Regions from separate parts of the Pseudomonas sp. LBUM1673 genome, predicted to be linked through region 1. Evidence: riboswitches for the same ligand, from Rfam matches in the RefSeq annotation. Region 1 holds a riboswitch; the other holds the start of a gene.
What was found. Region 1 has a riboswitch for cobalamin ahead of cobW (cobalamin biosynthesis protein CobW). Riboswitches for the same ligand answer to the same signal wherever they lie in the genome.
Positions count from the first base shown of each region.

Region 2: linked by a shared signal. The riboswitch ahead of cobO (cob(I)yrinic acid a,c-diamide adenosyltransferase) and the one ahead of cobW (cobalamin biosynthesis protein CobW) in region 1 are both predicted to bind cobalamin.

Region 1 is NZ_CP166780.1:3,838,873-3,848,355, reverse strand. Features, by position in the region: gene ACA044_RS17600 (fatty acid cis/trans isomerase) at 1-1,727, shown strand, start outside; gene nfuA (Fe-S biogenesis protein NfuA) at 2,023-2,607, shown strand; gene cobM (precorrin-4 C(11)-methyltransferase) at 2,813-3,559, opposite strand; gene ACA044_RS17585 (cobalamin biosynthesis protein) at 3,639-4,052, opposite strand; gene ACA044_RS17580 (CbtA family protein) at 4,049-4,753, opposite strand; gene ACA044_RS17575 (CbtB domain-containing protein) at 4,765-4,968, opposite strand; cobalamin riboswitch at 5,091-5,317, opposite strand; cobalamin riboswitch at 5,547-5,761, shown strand; gene cobW (cobalamin biosynthesis protein CobW) at 5,864-6,925, shown strand; gene cobN (cobaltochelatase subunit CobN) at 6,929-9,483, shown strand, end outside.
Region 2 is NZ_CP166780.1:4,656,913-4,666,395, forward strand. Features, by position in the region: gene cbiB (adenosylcobinamide-phosphate synthase CbiB) at 1-747, opposite strand, end outside; gene bluB (5,6-dimethylbenzimidazole synthase) at 744-1,394, opposite strand; gene ACA044_RS21520 (cobyrinic acid a,c-diamide synthase CobB) at 1,391-2,773, opposite strand; gene cobO (cob(I)yrinic acid a,c-diamide adenosyltransferase) at 2,770-3,381, opposite strand; cobalamin riboswitch at 3,463-3,697, opposite strand; gene ACA044_RS21530 (hypothetical protein) at 3,852-4,436, shown strand; gene ACA044_RS21535 (PQQ-dependent sugar dehydrogenase) at 4,505-5,818, shown strand; gene ACA044_RS21540 (C40 family peptidase) at 5,999-6,535, opposite strand; gene ACA044_RS21545 (C40 family peptidase) at 6,701-7,351, opposite strand; gene hda (DnaA regulatory inactivator Hda) at 7,577-8,281, opposite strand; gene ACA044_RS21555 (AI-2E family transporter) at 8,499-9,483, opposite strand, start outside.

The DNA.
Region 1 (9,483 bases):
TCGATGAGCAGGGTCTGGTGCCCAGCGCCAAGGAAGCCTTGCAGGTGGTGCAGTGGGAAAACCTGCTCAACGCGCCGGGTGCCCGGGAGAGCCTGGTGGGGCGCTGGTTGTTCGAGCACTGGTTTCTGGCGCATCTCTATTTCAAGGACGGCGAGCCGGGGCATTTCTTTCAGTGGGTGCGTTCGCGCACGCCGACGGGGCAGCCCATCGATCTGATTAACACTCGTCGTCCGAATGACGATCCGGGCACTCAGGTCTATTACCGTCTGTGGCCGGTGCAAGGGGTGATCGTGCACAAAACCCACATCACCTATCCGCTGAGCGCGGCGAAGATGGCGCGGATCAAAAGCCTGTTTTACAGCGGTAACTGGCAGGTCAACGCCTTGCCGGGTTACGGGCCGCAGCGGCGGGCCAATCCGTTCACGACCTTTGAGGCAATCCCGGCTCAGGCGCGTTACCAGTTCATGCTCGATAACGCCGAGTACTTTGTGCGCACCTTTATTCGTGGCCCGGTCTGTCGTGGTCAGATCGCTACCGACGTGATTCGCGACAACTTCTGGGCGCTGTTCCAGGCCCCGGAGCATGACCTTTACATCACCGACCCGAACTATCGCGGCCAGGCCACGCCATTGCTGGCGATGCCGGGGCAGAACGATGACGTCGGCAGTGTCCTGAGCCTGTGGCACGACTACCGCGACAAACGCAACGAGTACGAAGCCTTGCGCCGCGACAGCTACGCCGACCTGCCGGCACCGAGCTGGTCGACCCTGTGGGCCGGCAATGACAACGCGCTGCTGAGCATCTTCCGCCATTTCGACAGCGCCTCGGTGAACAAGGGCCTGATCGGTGACGTACCGCAGACGATGTGGCTGTTCGATTTCCCGTTGCTGGAACGCACGTATTACCAGTTGGCGGTCAACTTCGATGTGTTCGGCAACGTGTCCCATCAGGCCCAGACCCGCTTGTACTTCGACCTGATCCGCAACGGTGCCGAGCAGAACTTCTTGCGACTGATGCCGGCCGACTCACGGGACGGCTACCTCGACGATTGGTATCAGAACGGCGGCAAATTCAAGATGTGGCTGGATTATGAGTACATCGATAACGACAAACCCACGGCGCTGACGATGGACGAATCAGACCCGAAACGCGACTTCGCCTTGCAGTTGCTGTCCCGTTACGGCGACCTCAACGCCAAACCCGACCCGATCAACCGCTGCGACGGCGCTTATTGCTCGCGGCCGAACATCGATCTGGCGTTGCAGAACGCCGAACAGGCCCTGAGCCGCCTGACTTCGCGTCCGGCTGCGGGGCTGAAAGTCATCGATCAGTTGCCGGAAGCCACGATGTTGCGCATCGAAACCCAAAGCGGCAAGCGCGAGGTGTACAGCCTGTTGCGCAATCGGGCCCACAGTAACGTGGCGTTCCTGCTCGGTGAGTCACTGCGCTATCAGCCGGGGCTCGACACGTTGACTATCTATCCGGGTGTGCTCAGCAGCTACCCGAACTTCATGTTCAACATCCCGGCCGGGCAAGTGCCCGCATTTGTCGACGAGATGGAAAACGCCAGGGACGCCGCCAGCTTCGAGAAAATCGTCGAACGCTGGGGTATTCGCCGCAGCCATCCGCAGTTCTGGGAGTATTTCCATGATCTGAGCCGCTACATCCACGACACCGACCCGGTGGAAGAGGGTGTGCTCGACATGAATCGCTACGAGAATCTCTGATTGAGGGCCTGAACACGCACCGCCGAACCCTTGTAGGAGCGACCTGTGGCGAGGGGGCTTGCCCCCGTTCGGCTGCGCAGCAGTCGTAAACCAGACAACTCGGTGTATCTGAAGAATGTAGAGGGCTGCTTCGCAACCCAACGGGGGCAAGCCCCCTCGCCACAGTTCGCTCCTACAGGGGAGGCTGCGGTGATCAGAGGATCATCGACAGGTGCATCTTTCCCGACAAAAATACTAGGACTTTGTCCGGCGCGATGATTGGCGTAAACTGCGTCCAAGCCTGCGAGGAGTTTCCATGACCGCTATTACCATTACCGACGCCGCCCACGATTACCTGGCTGATCTGCTCTCCAAGCAGAACACCCCGGGTATCGGCATCCGCGTCTTTATCACCCAGCCTGGCACCCAGTACGCCGAAACCTGCATTGCCTACTGCAAGCCGGGCGAAGAAAAACCTGAAGACACGGCGCTGGGGCTCAAAAGCTTCACCGCTTACATCGACTCGTTCAGCGAAGCGTTTCTGGACGATGCGGTAGTCGACTACGCCACCGACCGCATGGGCGGCCAGCTGACCATCAAGGCGCCGAACGCCAAAGTCCCGATGGTCAACGCCGACAGCCCGGTCAACGAGCGCATCAACTACTACCTGCAAACCGAGATCAACCCGGGGCTGGCCAGCCACGGCGGTCAGGTCAGCCTGATCGATGTGGTCGAAGACGGCATCGCCGTGCTGAAGTTCGGCGGCGGTTGCCAGGGCTGCGGCCAGGCAGACGTCACCCTGCGCGAAGGCATCGAGCGCACCTTGCTCGAGCGTATTCCCGAGCTCAAGGGTGTTCGTGACGTGACCGACCACACGCAGAAAGAAAACGCCTACTACTAAGGTGTTCGCTGCAGAAACGAAAAAACGGCACCCGTGAGTGCCGTTTTTTTATGGATGATCGATAACCTGTGGCGAGGGAGCTTGCTCCCGCTCGACTGCGAAGCAGTCGCAATCCAGCCGATGCATTTTCCCGTGATGAATGCGTTGGCTGTTTTTGGGACCGCTGCGCGGTCCAGCGGGAGCAAGCTCCCTCGCCACAAGTGCTTCAGGGCCTGTACAAATGCGCATGCCCCGCGCGATACAACGACGATTCACTGAAGTGATCGCTGCCCAACACCCGCCCCACCAAAATCAACGCCGTACGCCTGAATCCCTTGGCTTCAACCTTCCCGGCAATGTCCTTAAGCGTCCCCACCACCCAATCCTGATCCGGCCAGGTCGCCCGATGAATCACCGCGATCGGGCAGTCGGCGCCGTAGTGCGGCAGCAGTTCGGCAAGGATCTTCTCCAGATGATTGACCCCCAAATGGATCGCCATGGTCGCGCCGTGCTGCGCCAGGCTACCGAGTTCTTCACCGGCCGGCATCGCGGTCTTGTCGGCGTAGCGGGTCAGAATCACGCTCTGTGACACGTCCGGCAAGGTCAGTTCGGCGCCCAAAAGGGCCGCGCAGGCCGCGGTGGCGGTAACGCCGGGAATGATTTCGAAAGGGATGTCGAGTTCACGCAGGTAGCGAATCTGCTCGCCAATCGCGCCGTACAGGCTCGGGTCGCCGGAATGCACCCGGGCCACGTCCTGGCCGTTGGCATGGGCGGTCTTGATCAACTCGATGATCTGTTCCAGGTGCAATTCGGCGCTGTTGACCACCCGTTCGGCCCGGTGGCCTTCCAGCACGGCGGTGGGGACCAGGGAGCCTGCATAGATGATGACCGGGCAGCTACGAATCAGCCGCTGGCCTTTGACGGTGATCAGTTCCGGGTCGCCGGGGCCTGCGCCAATGAAATAGACGGTCATCACGTTTCCTGTCAAAAAAGGCATGGGCACGCTTCAGATGAAGATTGCTCATGATCGAAGGCGGGGATTATCGGGGATTTTACGCGGCGCTGGCCAATGCCAGGGTGGCCTGGGCGTATTTTTGTCGCGCAATCAGCAACTTTGCCGGTGCCTGAGCCAATTGTTCGGCCAGTGCCAGGGCGGCACTTTCCGCCACGCCGTAGCAGCCAGTGCGCTCGAACGCGATGTCCGAGTGGTGGCTGAGTTGCGGTTCATAACCGGCCAACTGTTCGCTGCTGAAATACATCAACGGCAATGCGAGTTGTTCGGCCAGTTCGATCAGGCCAGGTTCTTCGCGCTTCAGGTCGATGCTGGCCAAGGCCTTGATCTCACGGAGTTCGATTTGATGGGCCTGTAACGCCTGATCAAGCAGCGCCCGCAGCGTGCTGACAGGGCAGCCGCGCTGGCAGCCCAGGCCGACCACCAGGGTCGGCGCTGCGCTGACGTCAGTCATGCGGAGTAATGGCCATCGCTTTTGCGGCGGAACAACCAGGCGCTGATCAGGCCCAGGGCCAGCCAGAACGCCACGTTGGTCAGCTGCGAAGCGATTTTGAATTGCGCTTCCAGGGCTTCCGGCGCCAGCATCGAATGGACTTCCGGTTGCGGTGCACCGATCACATGAGGCACGGCCAGAATCGCCACGCCGAGGATCTTCATCAGCCAATGGCGGCTGAACACAATCAGCGCGATGCCGACAGCGGTGGACGCGGCAGTGCCAATCCACCAGATCTGCCGTTGCGCCAGGTCCGCCGCGGCAGTGCCCGGCAGCTCAGGTGGCAGACCGAGGGTTGGCGCCAGCACGAATGTCGCGTAACCGGCCAGGCCCCAGAGCAGGCCCTGGGAGGTACGACGTGGAGCACGCAAGGTGTAGAGACCGGCGAGCATCAGGGCGAAACCGACGGCAACCACCAGGTTACCGCCTGTCGTGGACAGCACGCGCTGCCAGCCGTCTTCCGGTTCCCAGGCTTCGGCATCGTGGGTGTGAGCGACAGCGCCAGCGGCGTGCTCGTGGACTTCAACAGCGGCCGGCTCGGATTTTTCGTAGGTCTCGGCCTGCAAAATCAGTGGAGCGACCCAAAAGCTTTGCAGCAGGGTCAATAGCAGGGCGGCCAGCAGACCGGTGAAACCTGCGGTTTGCGCAATACGCTTGATCATGTCAGCAGGTCTCAATGGCACGGAAAGGCGGAACTGTGACGGGTATCATGCGCGGCGTTGTGCACCGCTTCGATGTGCGAGAAACCGGCGAAATACACAAGGCTAATGCCCAGGATCGACGCACACACTGCGGCGGTCAGGCGTTGAGTCATGGTCGTGGTGGTGCTGGCGGTGCTCTTATCGGTGCTGGAGCCGGTACTGCTGATGATCGACATGGCGCTTCCCTCTGGTCTGTCAGCGGGTGATATAGAGCGCATGAAAACCTCCGCACGCCAGGGCACGCAGAGAGTTCGAACAGCGCCCGCCCACCGCGGGTTTGTTATTCAGTGACCGTAAAAGTCACTTTGTGTTGCGGGCCGGTCTCCGGGCTCGCGAGGGGCAGGGCTAACGCCGAAACCTGCAAGCATCACCTTCCCATGCCATATAACAGGCACAGTGGATCTGACGCTTCACTCGCTTACCGTTGCGGGGGCAGCACCGGACTGACATGGCTTTGAGTAAAGCACATGATTCACCGGTTTCCCGTTTCACCCTGTGAAGGGCACCCGTAACAAGGCGTGTAGGAGAGCATGGGCGGGGGTTGGGCGTCAATTGGCAAGGGTTCTCAATTGACGCCAAACACCTGTGGCGAGGGAGCTTGCTCCCGCTCGGCGGCGAAGCCGTCGCAAAATCTGCTTGCGGGGTATGTCTGAAGGAATGTCGGGGGTCGCTTCGCAACCCAGCGGGAGCAAGCTCCCTCGCCACGAGGGATCACGAGTGCCTCACGGAACATTGACCCGCCCCCACGCGATGCGTAGCCTTGCGCTTTCGAGGTTCTTCGGTGTCTGCCGAAGCTAAGAAGGGAACGCGGTCGATGCCGCGGCTGCCCCCGCAACTGTGAACGGTGATGTTCGCTGCTACGCCACTGCCTACTCTGTCCAACGGGGTCGCGGGAAGGCGCAGCGAATGCCAGGCCAACAAAGCCGGCACACCGTCAGCCAGGAGACCTGCCTCGAAACAGATTCTCACTTTCAACCGGGCGGGGTGATCCGGTGGCGAAACTCTTGCGCGCGTGCATCTGCCGCTGCGATTGTCGTCCCGTATGCCCGCCACCTTGCCAAAGGGCATCCGATGAAAACACTGGCCAAACTCCCTGTCACCATCGTTACCGGCTTCCTCGGCTCGGGCAAAACCACCTTGCTGCGCCACATGCTCGACAACGCCCAGGGCCGTCGCATCGCGGTGATCGTCAACGAGTTCGGCGAGCTGGGCATCGACGGCGAAATCCTTAAGCAGTGCTCGATCGGTTGCACCGAAGAAGAAGCCAACGGTCGCGTCTACGAACTGGCCAACGGCTGCCTGTGCTGCACGGTTCAGGAAGAGTTCTTCCCGGTGATGCGCGAACTGGTCGCTCGTCGCGGCGACCTCGACCACATCCTCATCGAAACTTCGGGCCTGGCCCTGCCAAAACCTTTGGTTCAAGCCTTCCAGTGGCCAGAAATCCGCAGCGCCTGCACGGTTGACGCGGTCATCACCGTAGTCGACAGCCCGGCCGTCGCTGCTGGCACCTTCGCTGCGTTCCCGGATCAGGTCGATGCCCAGCGCAAACTCGACCCGAACCTGGACCACGAATCGCCGCTGCACGAGCTGTTCGCCGACCAACTGGCCAGCGCCGACCTGGTGATCCTCAACAAGGCCGACCTGATCAGCGCTGAAGACCTGGCCCGTGTGCGCCTGGAAGTCGCCGAAGAACTGCCGGCAGCGGTGAAAGTCATCGAAGCCAGCAGCGGGCGTCTGCCACTGGACGTGCTGATCGGCCTCGGCGCCGGTTCGGAAGAACACATCGACAGCCGCCACAGCCATCATGATCATCACCATGAAGGTGAAGACGACCACGACCACGACGCGTTCGATTCCATCTCGATCGAGCTGCCACAAGCCGACGAAAGCCTGCTGATGGATGCGCTGACTCAATTGGTGGTCCAGCACGGCATCCTTCGGGTCAAAGGTTTTGCAGCGGTGCCGAACAAGCCGATGCGCCTGCTGATCCAGGGCGTGGGCACGCGCTTCGACAAGCACTTCGACCGTCAGTGGGGCGCTGAAGAAGCGCGCACCACCCGTCTGGTGTTGATCGGTCAGGATCTGGACGCCGCTGCGCTCGAAGCGCAATTGCGCGCTGCGCTCAGCGTTTAAACCATGCACCTGCTCAGGACCCAGCCCGGCGGTTTCGTGTCGGATGACAACATTGCCGACCTTGGACAAACCCCCGCCGAGCTGGTGATCCTGTGCAGCGGCGATTCCAGCCTGGCGTTGCTCGCCGAAGCGGCGCAGCAGTTGCCCGACGATTACCCGAGCGTACGCCTGGCCAACCCGATGCAGGTGCAGAATCACGCCTCGGTCGATCTCTACGTCGACGAAGTGCTGCGTCACGCCAAAGTGATTCTGATCTCGCTGCACGGCGGCATCGCCTATTGGCGTTATGGCATCGAGCGCCTGGTGGAATTGTCCGAGCGTGGCGTGCAGCTGATCCTGGTGCCGGGGGATGATCGCCCGGACCCGGAACTCAGTGACCTGAGCACCGTAACCGCGCAAGACCGCGACCGGCTCTGGCACTTCCTGCGTCAGGGCGGCATGGCCAACGCACTCGACCTGTTTCGCTGCCTCGCCAATCGCTGGCTGGGCCGCGACTACCCATGGTCCGAGCCGCAAACCCTGCCACGCACCGCGATTTACCATCCGCAAAAAAGTCCCGCTGAACTGAGCGATTGGCAAGCCGACTGGCAAGCTGATCAGCCGGTGGCGGCGGTGCTGTTTTACCGCTCGCACTTGCAGGCGGCGAACACCGGTTTCATCGATATGTTCTGCCAGCGTTTGCAGGCGTCGGGGTTGAACCCGTTGCCGATTGCGCTGGCCAGTTTGAAAGAGCCCGGCTGCCTGACGATGGTCGAGGACTTGCTGGATGAAGTCGAGGCGGGGGTGATTCTCAACACCACCGGTTTCGCCCAGTCCAGCCCCGAAGCGCCGCACCTGCGGCCGTTTCGCCGCAATATTCCGGTGATCCAGGCGATCTGCGCTCAGGACAACGAACCGGGCTGGCGTGCCAGCGAACAGGGCCTTGGTCCCCGTGACTTGGCGATGCACATCGCACTGCCGGAGCTGGACGGGCGGATCATCAGCCGACCGATCAGTTTCAAGGACCTGGCCTGGCGCAGCGAGCGCAGTCAGTCCGACGTAGTCTGCTACCGGCCGCAACCGGAACGCATGGATTTTGTCGCTGAACTGGCACGACGCTGGATCGATCTGGCACGAGTGCCCAATGGCGAAAAACGCATCGCCCTGATCCTCGCCAACTACCCGACTCGCGATGGGCGCATCGGCAATGGCGTTGGCCTCGACACTCCGGCTGCGGCATTGAATATCCTCCGTGCCCTGCACAAAGAAGGTTATCCGCTGCCAGCCGAGTTGCCGGACAGCGGCACCGCGCTGATCCAGCAATTGCTCGGCGGTGTCAGCAATGACCTCGACACCCTCGACCAGCGTCCCTGCCATCAAAGCCTCGCGCTGGACGACTACAACCAGATGTTCAACGCGCTGCCCGAGGCCAATCGCCAAGCCGTGCTGGAACGTTGGGGCACACCCGAAAGCGACCCAATGTTCCGCGGTGGACGAATGATGATTGCTGGTCTGCGCTTCGGCCTGACCTTCGTCGGCATTCAACCGGCCCGGGGTTATCAGGTGGACCCGAGCGCGGTGTATCACGACCCGGACCTGGTGCCGCCTCACGGCTATCTGGCGTTCTACTTCTGGTTGCGCAACACCTACGGTGCTCATGGCGTGATCCATGTTGGCAAGCACGGCAACCTCGAATGGCTGCCGGGCAAGGGCGTTGGGTTGTCGGAAAACTGCTGGCCGGACGCATTGCTCGGACCGCTGCCGAACATCTATCCGTTCATCGTCAATGACCCGGGCGAGGGCGCCCAGGCCAAGCGCCGTACGCAGGCAGTGATCATCGATCACTTGATGCCGCCGCTGACCCGCGCTGAAACCTACGGTCCGCTGCGTAATCTCGAATTGTTGGCCGACGAATATTACGAAGCGCAATTGCTCGATCCGCGCCGCGCCCGGGAGTTGCAGCGCGACATTCTGCAATTGGTGCGGGACACGCACATCGACCGTGAACTGCAACTGGACGAGAAACTCGACAGCGATGCCGACGCGGCGATCTGGTTGCCGCGTCTGGACACGTACCTGTGCGACTTGAAGGAGTCGCAGATCCGCGACGGCCTGCACGTGTTTGGCGAGTCGCCGGCCGGGCGATTGCGCATCGACACTTTATTGGCCTTGCTGCGTATTCCTCGTGGCGATGGTCGCGGGGCGCAATCGAGTCTGTTGCGGGCGCTGGCCAAGGCGTTCGGGTTGGGGTTTGATCCATTGGATTGTGCGTTGGCCGAGCCGTGGACCGGTCCTCGACCGGACGCATTGCTGTCGCTCAGTGATGAAGTCTGGCGCACGGCGGGCGATACCCGTGAACGTCTTGAACTGTTCGCCGCGCAGCTGATCTCGCAGGCACTGAGCACGCCCCAAACCAACCCTGATCCCTGTGGGAGCGAGCCTGCTCGCGAAGCGGTTGATCATTCAACATTGATGTCGATTGACCCACCGCTTTCGCGAGCAGGCTCGCTCCCACAGAAAGCAAATTGGTCCGAGGTGCATGCCATCATCGACAGCCTCCGTGACGTTGTCGCCCCACG
Region 2 (9,483 bases), 820 kb from region 1:
CAACTCGACGCCCAGCGCACCGGCACCGGCCGCCATCACTGGCCCGGCATTCGGGCTATCCCAGGTTGGCCCCTGGGTGCGCCAGCACTTCAGCGCCAGTCGGGTTTGGCCCAGCAGCGCGTAGGTCAATGCCACGAGGCGCGCGGGAATGTAGTTCAAAACATCGTCGATCTTCGCCGCGGCCCAACCGAAACGTTCGAAGCGTTCGTTGCGGTAACCCCACATCGCATCCAGGGTGTTGCTCAGACGATAGAGCACCACGCCGGGCGCACCCGCCACGGCAAACCAGAACAGCGCGGCGAACACCGCATCGCTGCCGTTCTCCAGCACCGATTCGGTGGCGGCGCGGGCGACTTCGGTTTCATCCAGTTCGCTGGTCTGACGGCTGACCAGATAGCCGACGCGTTTGCGCGCCTCGATCAGATCATCGCTACGCAGGGCCTTGGCCACCGGCTCGACATGCTCGCCGAGGCTGCGCATGCCGAGGGCGCAATAGAGCACGAGAATCTCGACAATCCAGCCGACATAAGGCGCCCAGGAAAGTGCGGTGGCCAGCAAGGTCAGCGGCACGACCGCCATCACCCAGGCCGTAACGCCATGACTGCGCCAGCCACGGCCACCGGAGTTGAAACGCTGTTCGATGCGATCGGCAAAACGACCGAACGCCACCAGCGGATGCCAGCGTTTGGGTTCACCCAGCAGCGCATCCAGCGCGACCGCGGCGACACTCAACAACGCCACACTCATTGACTCACTCCCCAATAGTTTTCATACAGCAACTCACTCAGCGGACGCGCCTGCGCCCAGCCTTCGAGTACCAACATCGGCGCCGGATAGAATTCCTTGACCGGCCCCAGGCAAAGAACAGCCAAAGGCTTGGCCCCGCTCGGTAAACCCAGCAAGTCCGCCAAGGCTTGCGGCTCGAACAATGACACCCAGCCCATGCCCAGGCCTTCGGCACGGGACGCCAGCCAAAGGTTCTGGATGGCGCAGGACAGCGAGGCCATGTCCATTTCCGGCAATGTACGACGGCCGAAGATATGCCGTTCACGATCTTCCATCAGTGCGGCCACCAGCACTTCGGCGCAGTCGTTGATGCCTTCGACCTTGAGCTTCATGAACTCGTCGGAGCGCTCGCCGAGGGCTTCGGCCGTGCGGATGCGTTCGTCTTCCACCAATTGCTGGATCTTGCCGCGCAGTGCCCGGTCGTTGATGCGGATGAAACGCCAGGGCTGCATCAGGCCGACACTCGGCGCCTGGTGCGCGGCTTCGAGCAGACGCCTCAGTAACTCGGGCTCGACCGAACCGCCGCTGAAGTGACGCATGTCGCGGCGTTCGCCGATGGCTCGGTAAACAGCATCGCGTTCGGCCCGGCTAAATGCGTTGTCCGTCATGGCCTCTTCGCGAGCAAGCCCGCTCCCACATTTGAAATGCGTTCCACTGTGGGAGCGGGCTTGCTCGCGAAGGCGGTTTCAAGGTCAGGCACAAACAGCGCAGCAATCGCCGATGGATTGGATGGAAAATAAAAATGCACATAAGAGGCCGTCATCCGCCCCTCACGATAAACCGCCTCTGCCCCTCGCCCGCCATTGGGGCTCAAACCTCGAGCAATCGGCTCCAGTTCGGTACTGGTCAGTGAGTGGTGATACGTGTGCCCACGCAGCAAACCTTCCGGCAACTCAACCGCCTGCAAGGCCAACGCGGCAAGACGTTTCTGCATCACCGCATCACCGCTCAGCAAGCCAACCAGTTCAGCCCGAGTGCCCTCGACATCGGTTAACGAATCCAGCAGATACAGCATGCCGCCACACTCGGCCAGCAACGGTTTGCCCGCCGCGTGGTGAGCCCGGATCGCGGTCAGCATCGGCGCATTTTGTGACAACGCCACATGGTGCAATTCGGGGTAGCCGCCCGGCAGATAAAGGCTGTCCGCCTCCGGCAACCCGGTGTCGCGAATCGGCGAGAAAAAAGACAATTCGGCGCCCATGGCCCGCAGCAGATCCAGGCTCGCGCCGTAGGTAAACGCGAAAGCTTCGTCCCGGGCCACGGCAATCCGCACACCGGCCAGCAACGGCTCGGCCGCGATCATTTCAGGCGCGGCGAATTCCACGGCTGGCGGCAACGCCACGTCGCAACTGCCGGCCAGCGAATCGGCCGCCGCATCGAGGCGCAGATCGAGATCGTTCAGCTCGCTGGCCTGAACCAGACCGAGATGCCGACTCGGTAATTCGATCCCGGTCTCCCGGGGCAACGCGCCGTACCAGCGCAAGCCTTCAGTCAGGCTGCCTTCGAGCAACTGCGCATGGCGCACAGTGCCGACCCGGTTGGCCAACACACCGGCAAACGGCAAATCCGGCTGATAACGCGCAAGGCCCAGGGCCAGTGCGCCAAAGGTCTGCGCCATCGCGGTGCCGTCGATCACGCCAAGCACCGGCACACCGAAGTGCCGCGCCAGGTCGGCGCTTGACGGCGTACCGTCGAACAACCCCATGACGCCTTCGATAAGGATCAGATCGGCTTCGCCTGCGGCTTCCCACAATAAACGACGACTTTCTTGCTCGCCGACCATCCACATGTCGAGCTGATAGACCGGCGCACCGCTGGCGCGCTCGAGAATCATCGGGTCGAGAAAGTCCGGGCCGCATTTGAACACGCGAACCTTGCGCCCCTGATTGCGATGCAAACGAGCGAGCGCGGCGGTAACGGTGGTCTTGCCCTGACCGGAGGCCGGCGCGGCAATCAGTACCGCCGGGCAATGACGTGGCTGATTCACAACTCGACGCCTTTTTGCGCTTTGATCCCGGCCTGGAAGGCGTGCTTGATCATGCCCATTTCGGTGACCGTGTCGGCCAGCTCGATCATCTCCGGTTTGGCGCCACGGCCAGTGACCACCACATGCTGCATCGGCGGACGGCCCTGCAAGTCACTGAGCACCTGATCGAGATCGAGGTAGCCGTGCTTGAGGGCGATGTTCAATTCATCGAGCACCACAAGGCCGATGGACGGATCACTCAGCAATTCGCGGGACACCGCCCACGCGGCTTCGGCGGCGGCGATGTCGCGCTGGCGGTCCTGGGTTTCCCAGGTGAAGCCCTCGCCCATCACATGAAAACGCACTTGCTCCGGGAAGCGCCGGAAGAACAGCTCCTCGCCGGTGCTGGTGCGCCCCTTGATGAACTGCACCACGCCACACTGCATGCCGTGGCCCATGGCCCGCGCGAGCATGCCGAACGCCGAACTGCTCTTGCCTTTGCCGTTGCCGGTCAGCACCAGCAGCAGGCCGCATTCATTCGGGGAGTTGGCGATGCGTTCATCGATCACGGCTTTTTTGCGCAGCATGCGCGCCAGATGGCGTTCGTCACGATCGGGGGTATCAGTCATGGGGAAGCTCTCCGTTGAGGCTGGATAACGGCGGGCAGGCACAAGAATAGACGGCAAGAAGCCTGGCATCGCCCACCGTGATGCCGCTGAATGAATCAGGCCGGTCTCCGGGCTCATGAGCGGCTCCAAGGCCAACTGCGCGCCTTCCCATGTCGATAGTCGACACAGTGGCTCAAGGCGCAGCTTTTACTCATTTACCGTTGCGGGGGCAGCGCCGGGATCGCGATCATTCTTCGCAGGAAGAAATTCACTCACCGGCTTCCCTGTTTCACTCTGTCGACCAAGGCCACAGAGCACCTGAAACAAGCCGCGAAGGTTAGAGGGTTGGGGGTGGAGCGTCAATTAAAGCCGGGACACCGCTGAGCGAATAACTGCCACCTATCAATTATCTGACGCCAATCTTGTGCCACACTGTCGGCAGTGATATCAAAGAGCCACAATCTCACAACACAATAATAAGGGTGAGCCACATGCAAGGCATGATCATCAGCAATCCGAAGCTGGAATTCCTGCGGCCGGTGCTGGAACGCTGGTTTGACTGTATCGACCGCTACAACGCCGTGCGTGGCGATAACGATACGCCTTACTGGCATGACGAAAACGCCAACCTCGGCCTGCTCTGCGCCGCGGCGTGGATGGCAGAAATGGTCACGCTGCAACAAACACCGACGCGCAAGCAGAACGAAGAAGGCGAACGCAACGCCCGCGCCGATCTGTTTATCGCCACCCCCGAAGAACGCGCCTACCTTCAAGCCACTCAACGCTGGCCACGAGTCAATAGCCTGAACCTGACCCAGGCACTGCAGGACATCACCAGCGACGCCAAGCGAATCAGCTACGCCAGCGACCTGAAACTCGGGTGCCTGTTCGTTGCGCCGCAAAAAGCCCAGCAGAGCGCTACACCGGAAGAACTTCAGGACATGGTCGACGACCTGCAAAAGGAACACTGCTGCGCCGTGGCCTGGTATTTCCCGTACGCCTACCGCAAGTTGCGCAACGAAGCCGGTAACTATCACCCCGGCATTGCCGTGCTGCTCAAGGAAGCCCGCGGCTGACCGGTTGAACCATCGAGCGTCTACGCTTCTCTATGATTACGTCAATGCATTCATAGGGAAGATCAGTAATGCGCAAACCCCAGCTCGTTTTCATCATCGCGCTCGCCGGAGGGCTCGCCGCCTGTGGTGAAACCTCCAGCCTGCAAGTCTCGGACGGCACCGGACCGTCGCCCAAGCTGCCAGAACCGAATAAAACCCTGATCCCCACGGTGAACATCGCCCCGGCGATCGGCTGGCCTGAAGGAGTCAAACCCGTCGCGGCGGCGGGGACTCGAGTGGCCGCGTTTGCCGAAGACCTCGATCACCCGCGCTGGCTCTACGTGTTGCCCAACGGCGACGTGTTGGTGGCCGAAACCAACGCGCCGGCCAAACCCGATGACGGCACAGGCATTCGCGGCTGGATCATGGGCAAGGTTATGGGCCGTGCCGGTGCCGGCGTCCCCAGCCCGAACCGCATCACCCTGCTGCGGGACAAGGACCACGACGGCGTCGCCGAAACCCGCACGGTGTTCCTGGAAAACCTCAATTCGCCTTTCGGCATGACCCTGGTCGGCAATGACCTGTACGTCGCCGACACCGATCGCCTTCTGCGCTTCCACTATGAAAACGGCGAGACGTCGATCAAGTCGCAGCCCATCAAGGTGGTCGATCTACCGGGCGGCACGCTGAATCACCACTGGACCAAAAACGTCATCGCCAGCAAGGATGGCAGCAAGCTGTACGTCACCGTGGGCTCCAACAGCAACGTCGGTGAAAACGGCATGGGTCAGGAGGAAGGCCGGGCGGCAATCTGGGAAGTGGATCGCGCCACCGGTAACCACCGGATCTTCGCCTCGGGGATACGTAATCCAAACGGTCTGGCCTGGGAGCCTCAGAGCGGCGCATTGTGGACCGCAGTCAATGAACGTGACGAAATCGGCAGCGACCTGGTGCCGGACTACATCACTTCAGTGAAGGACGGCGGATTTTACGGCTGGCCTTACAGCTATTACGGCCAGCACGTCGACGTGCGCGTCGAGCCGCAAAACCCTGATCTGGTCGCCAAGGCCATTGCACCAGACTACGCAGTGGGCCCCCATACCGCGTCACTGGGCCTGGCGTTCGCCGAAGGCAGCAAATTACCGGCGCCGTTCACTCACGGGGCTTTCATTGGCCAGCATGGCTCGTGGAACCGTAAACCGCACAGCGGCTATAAAGTGATTTTCGTGCCGTTCAACGCCGGTAAACCGACCGGACAGCCAGTGGATGTGCTCACCGGTTTCCTCAATGACGAGGAAAAAGCCATGGGCCGGCCAGTGGGCGTGGTGATCGATCAACAGGGCAGCTTGCTGGTGGCGGATGATGTGGGGAACAAGGTGTGGCGGGTGTCGGCGGCCAAGTAAACAGCGCTGCCCGCGAAGCCGTTGGCGGATGTGTCGCCCCCTTCGCGAGCAAGCCCGCTCCCACAATGGACCTGTATTCGCAGATCTAATGTGGGAGCGGGCTTGCTCGCGAAGAGGCAATCACAGCCCCAAAAAACCGCCGTCTAGCACTTGCGGTGCGAGCGATCATGACAATCCAGGCTATGGATTATGTGCCAAGTGCTCGGGTTGCAAGACGCGTTTGGCGCTCAGGTAGGCTTTCTGCCAGTAAGCTTTGGACAAGCTGTCCAGCTTGACCGTGCCGCCCGTGGCCGGCGCATGGACGAAGCGGCCTTCGCCGACATAGATCCCGGCGTGGCTGACCTGGGAGCCGCCATTGGTGGCGAAGAAAATCAGGTCGCCGGTTTGCAGGCCTTCCTTGCCGACATTGGGGGCCTGCATGCCGATCATCTCGCGGGTGGAGCGTGGCAAGGAAATACCTGCGACATCGCGATAAACGTAACCGATCAGACCACTGCAATCGAATCCGGAATCCGGCGTGTTGCCGCCCCAGCGATAAGGCGTTCCCACAAGACCGAGCGCGCGAAACAGCACGTCTTCTGCCGCAGGGGAAAAGGCTTGGGAAGGACCGAAAACAATGGGCGCGCGAACCACCGGCGCGGGTGGCGGTGTGCGGCTGGCGCAGGCGCTGAGCAGCGCTGCGAAGAACATGAGTGCGAGGCGGGCCGACATCGTCATAAACAGAACATCCTGATCTGGCTGCGGCTTTTTCTGCCACAAAGACAGAAAAGAAAACCGCCTGCGCAGAACGCAGGCGGTTTGCCATCAATAATAGATCAGGATTCTAGCGACTACGCGGCAAACTTCAAGTAAGACTTTAACTTCGCCTTACAAACTGTCCGTTTACTTACGTGCAGTGACGATAGCCGGGGCTGCTGCAGGCGCCATCGCGAGGGCGCGCTTGGCTTCAATGAAGGTCTTGCTCCAGTAGCTGTCGCCCAGGCTATCGATCCGGACACCACCGCTTTTGCGGCTGCTGGAGTGGATGAACTGGTTGTCACCCAGGTAGATGCCGGCGTGACTGACACGACCGCGACGGCCATTGGTAGCGAAGAACAGCAGGTCACCCGGTTTGAGGGCGCTGCGAGCAACCAGAGGAGCGTCAACGTTGATCATTTCGCGGGTGGAGCGCGGCAGGTTCATGCCAGCCTCTTCACGAAACAGATAACCGATGAAACCGCTGCAGTCGAAGCCAGCCTCGGAGGTGCCGCCGAAACGGTAACGGGTACCGATCAGGGACATGCCACGTTCGAGGATGCTGTCGGCCAGAACCGGAAGCTGGTACGACTTGCCGCCGGCGAAGTCTGCCAGCTCTTTATCGGTGGCCGCCTCTTCCTGGTAAAGAGTTTCCTGGAAAAGAACGGAAGACTGCGCGGTAGATGAATTCTTGACCTGTTGTTGTTGCTCTTGCTGGGACACTGGAGAGTGAGCAGCGCAACCGAACAACAGGGTAACGAGTGCGAGAGGCACGAGGGGTGCGAAGCGATTTAGCATGGGCACGACCGTGGCTGATAGTTTCTGAAGAAGCCGAGACTATGCCCGCTATCAACCTCATTTGCAAATTCAATCGATCTTTATGTGACTTCTCGGTTTCTCGTTTACATCTAAGCGCTTAAGCCCATTTTGAATCTTTGCGCAGCCTGCCCCCTTGCAGGAAAGCGGATCTGTTGACGCCTGAAATATGCCAAACCCGTGTAAAACCTGGGCTTTGCCAGGTTTTTACCAACCAAGGGTTTCTTTCAGGAACGGGATCGTCAGCTTGCGCTGAGCTTGAAGGGAGGCCTGATCGAGACGCTCAAGCAACTCGAAAAGCGCACTCATGCTGCGGGTACCGCGGGTCAAAATAAAATGCCCGACTTCGTCGGTCAGGTGCAGGCCACGACGGGATGCACGCAACTGCAAGGCACGCAATTTGTCTTCATCAGAGAGCGGGCGCATCTGAAAAATCAGGGCCAGCGTCAGCCGCGACTTGAGGTCCGCCAGCTTCACTGGCAGTTCGCGCGGGGATGTCGAGGCGGCGATCAGCAGACGCCGACCGCTGTCACGCAGACGATTGAACAAATGGAACAGCGCCTCTTCCCAATCCGCCTTACCGGCGACTGCCTGCAGATCGTCCAGGCAAACCAGTTCGTATTGTTCAAGGTTGTCGAGAATTTCAATGCCGCGGTCCAGCAACTCGGCCAACGGCAGGTACACCGCTGGTTCCCCCAGTTGCTCGAAGCGCAGACACGCCGCTTGCAGCAAATGCGTGCGCCCTACCCCGTCCTTGCCCCAGAGGTAAATCAGGCTTTCCGTCCAGCCGGCATCGGCTTCGCAGAGCCGCTCGACATAGCCGAGTGCTGCGGCATTGGCGCCTGGGTAGTAATTGATAAAGGTAGCGTCATCACGCAGACGCACACCTAGGGGCAGCTGAATCGGTTTCATGCTGACTGAACAGTTCCAAAGGAACCGTTAGTGGCCTCTGTGTAAAGTTTGCGAAGTTTATACCCGTGAAGCTGACCGCACAATGCGACAGACCACAAGCAAAATCAAAGGTTTGCGTTAACTGACAGTTTCTTTGCGGCGCATGTGACAGCCGCGCGAGGGAAGCGGGCAAACCTGGCATGAAACCAGACAGCCCGCTACGCACAATCAAAAAACCTTACAGTTCAGATTCGTCGACACCGATGTAGATATCAGAATCTTTATATAAATCATGCACATGACGCACCAGAACCATGATCACCGCCGCCACCGGCAACGCCAGCAGTACGCCGGTAAAACCGAACAGCTCACCGCCGGCCAGGATGGCGAAAATCACCGCCACCGGATGCAGACCGATCCGGTCCCCCACCAGTAATGGCGTCAAGACCATACCTTCCAGCACCTGGCCGACCATGAACACCGCAACGATACCGATCATGGGGTACAGATCGCCACCGAACTGGAACAGACCGGCAATCAACGCCGCACCAATCCCGATGACGAACCCCATGTACGGCACGATCGCCGCCAGCCCCGCGATCAGACCGATCAACAGCCCCAACTCCAGCCCGACGATCATCAAGCCTGCGGCATAGATCACGCCCAGCGCCAGCATCACCAGCAACTGCCCGCGCACGAACGCTCCGAGCACTTCATGGCATTCCCCAGCCAGGGACATGACACGCTCTTCACGATCACGGGGCAGCAGGCTGCGGATCTTGGCCATCATCAGATCCCAGTCGCGCAGCAGATAAAAACTCACCACCGGGATCAGCACCAGATTGGCCAGCCAGCCAATCAGCGCAAGGCCTGAAGCTGTCGCCTGACTCAGCACCACGCCGACAACGTCGGTGGTCTGGCCCATGTGCTCGCTAAGTGCAGCCTTGAGCTTGTCGAACTTCCAGAAGCCGTCCGACAAACCCATCTTCGATTGCGCCCACGGCACCGCGGTGTGCTGTAACCAGTCGAGCATCTGCGGCGCCAGTTCATACAACCGAAACAGCTGCTTGGCGAGCATTGGCACCAACACCAACAGCAACGCGGTGACGATCAACGTGAACAACGCAAACACCGCCACCACGCCCCAGGTTCGTGACAGGCCGTACTTCTCCAGCCGATCCACCAGCGGGTCGAACAGATAGGCCAGCAACAGCGCCACCAGG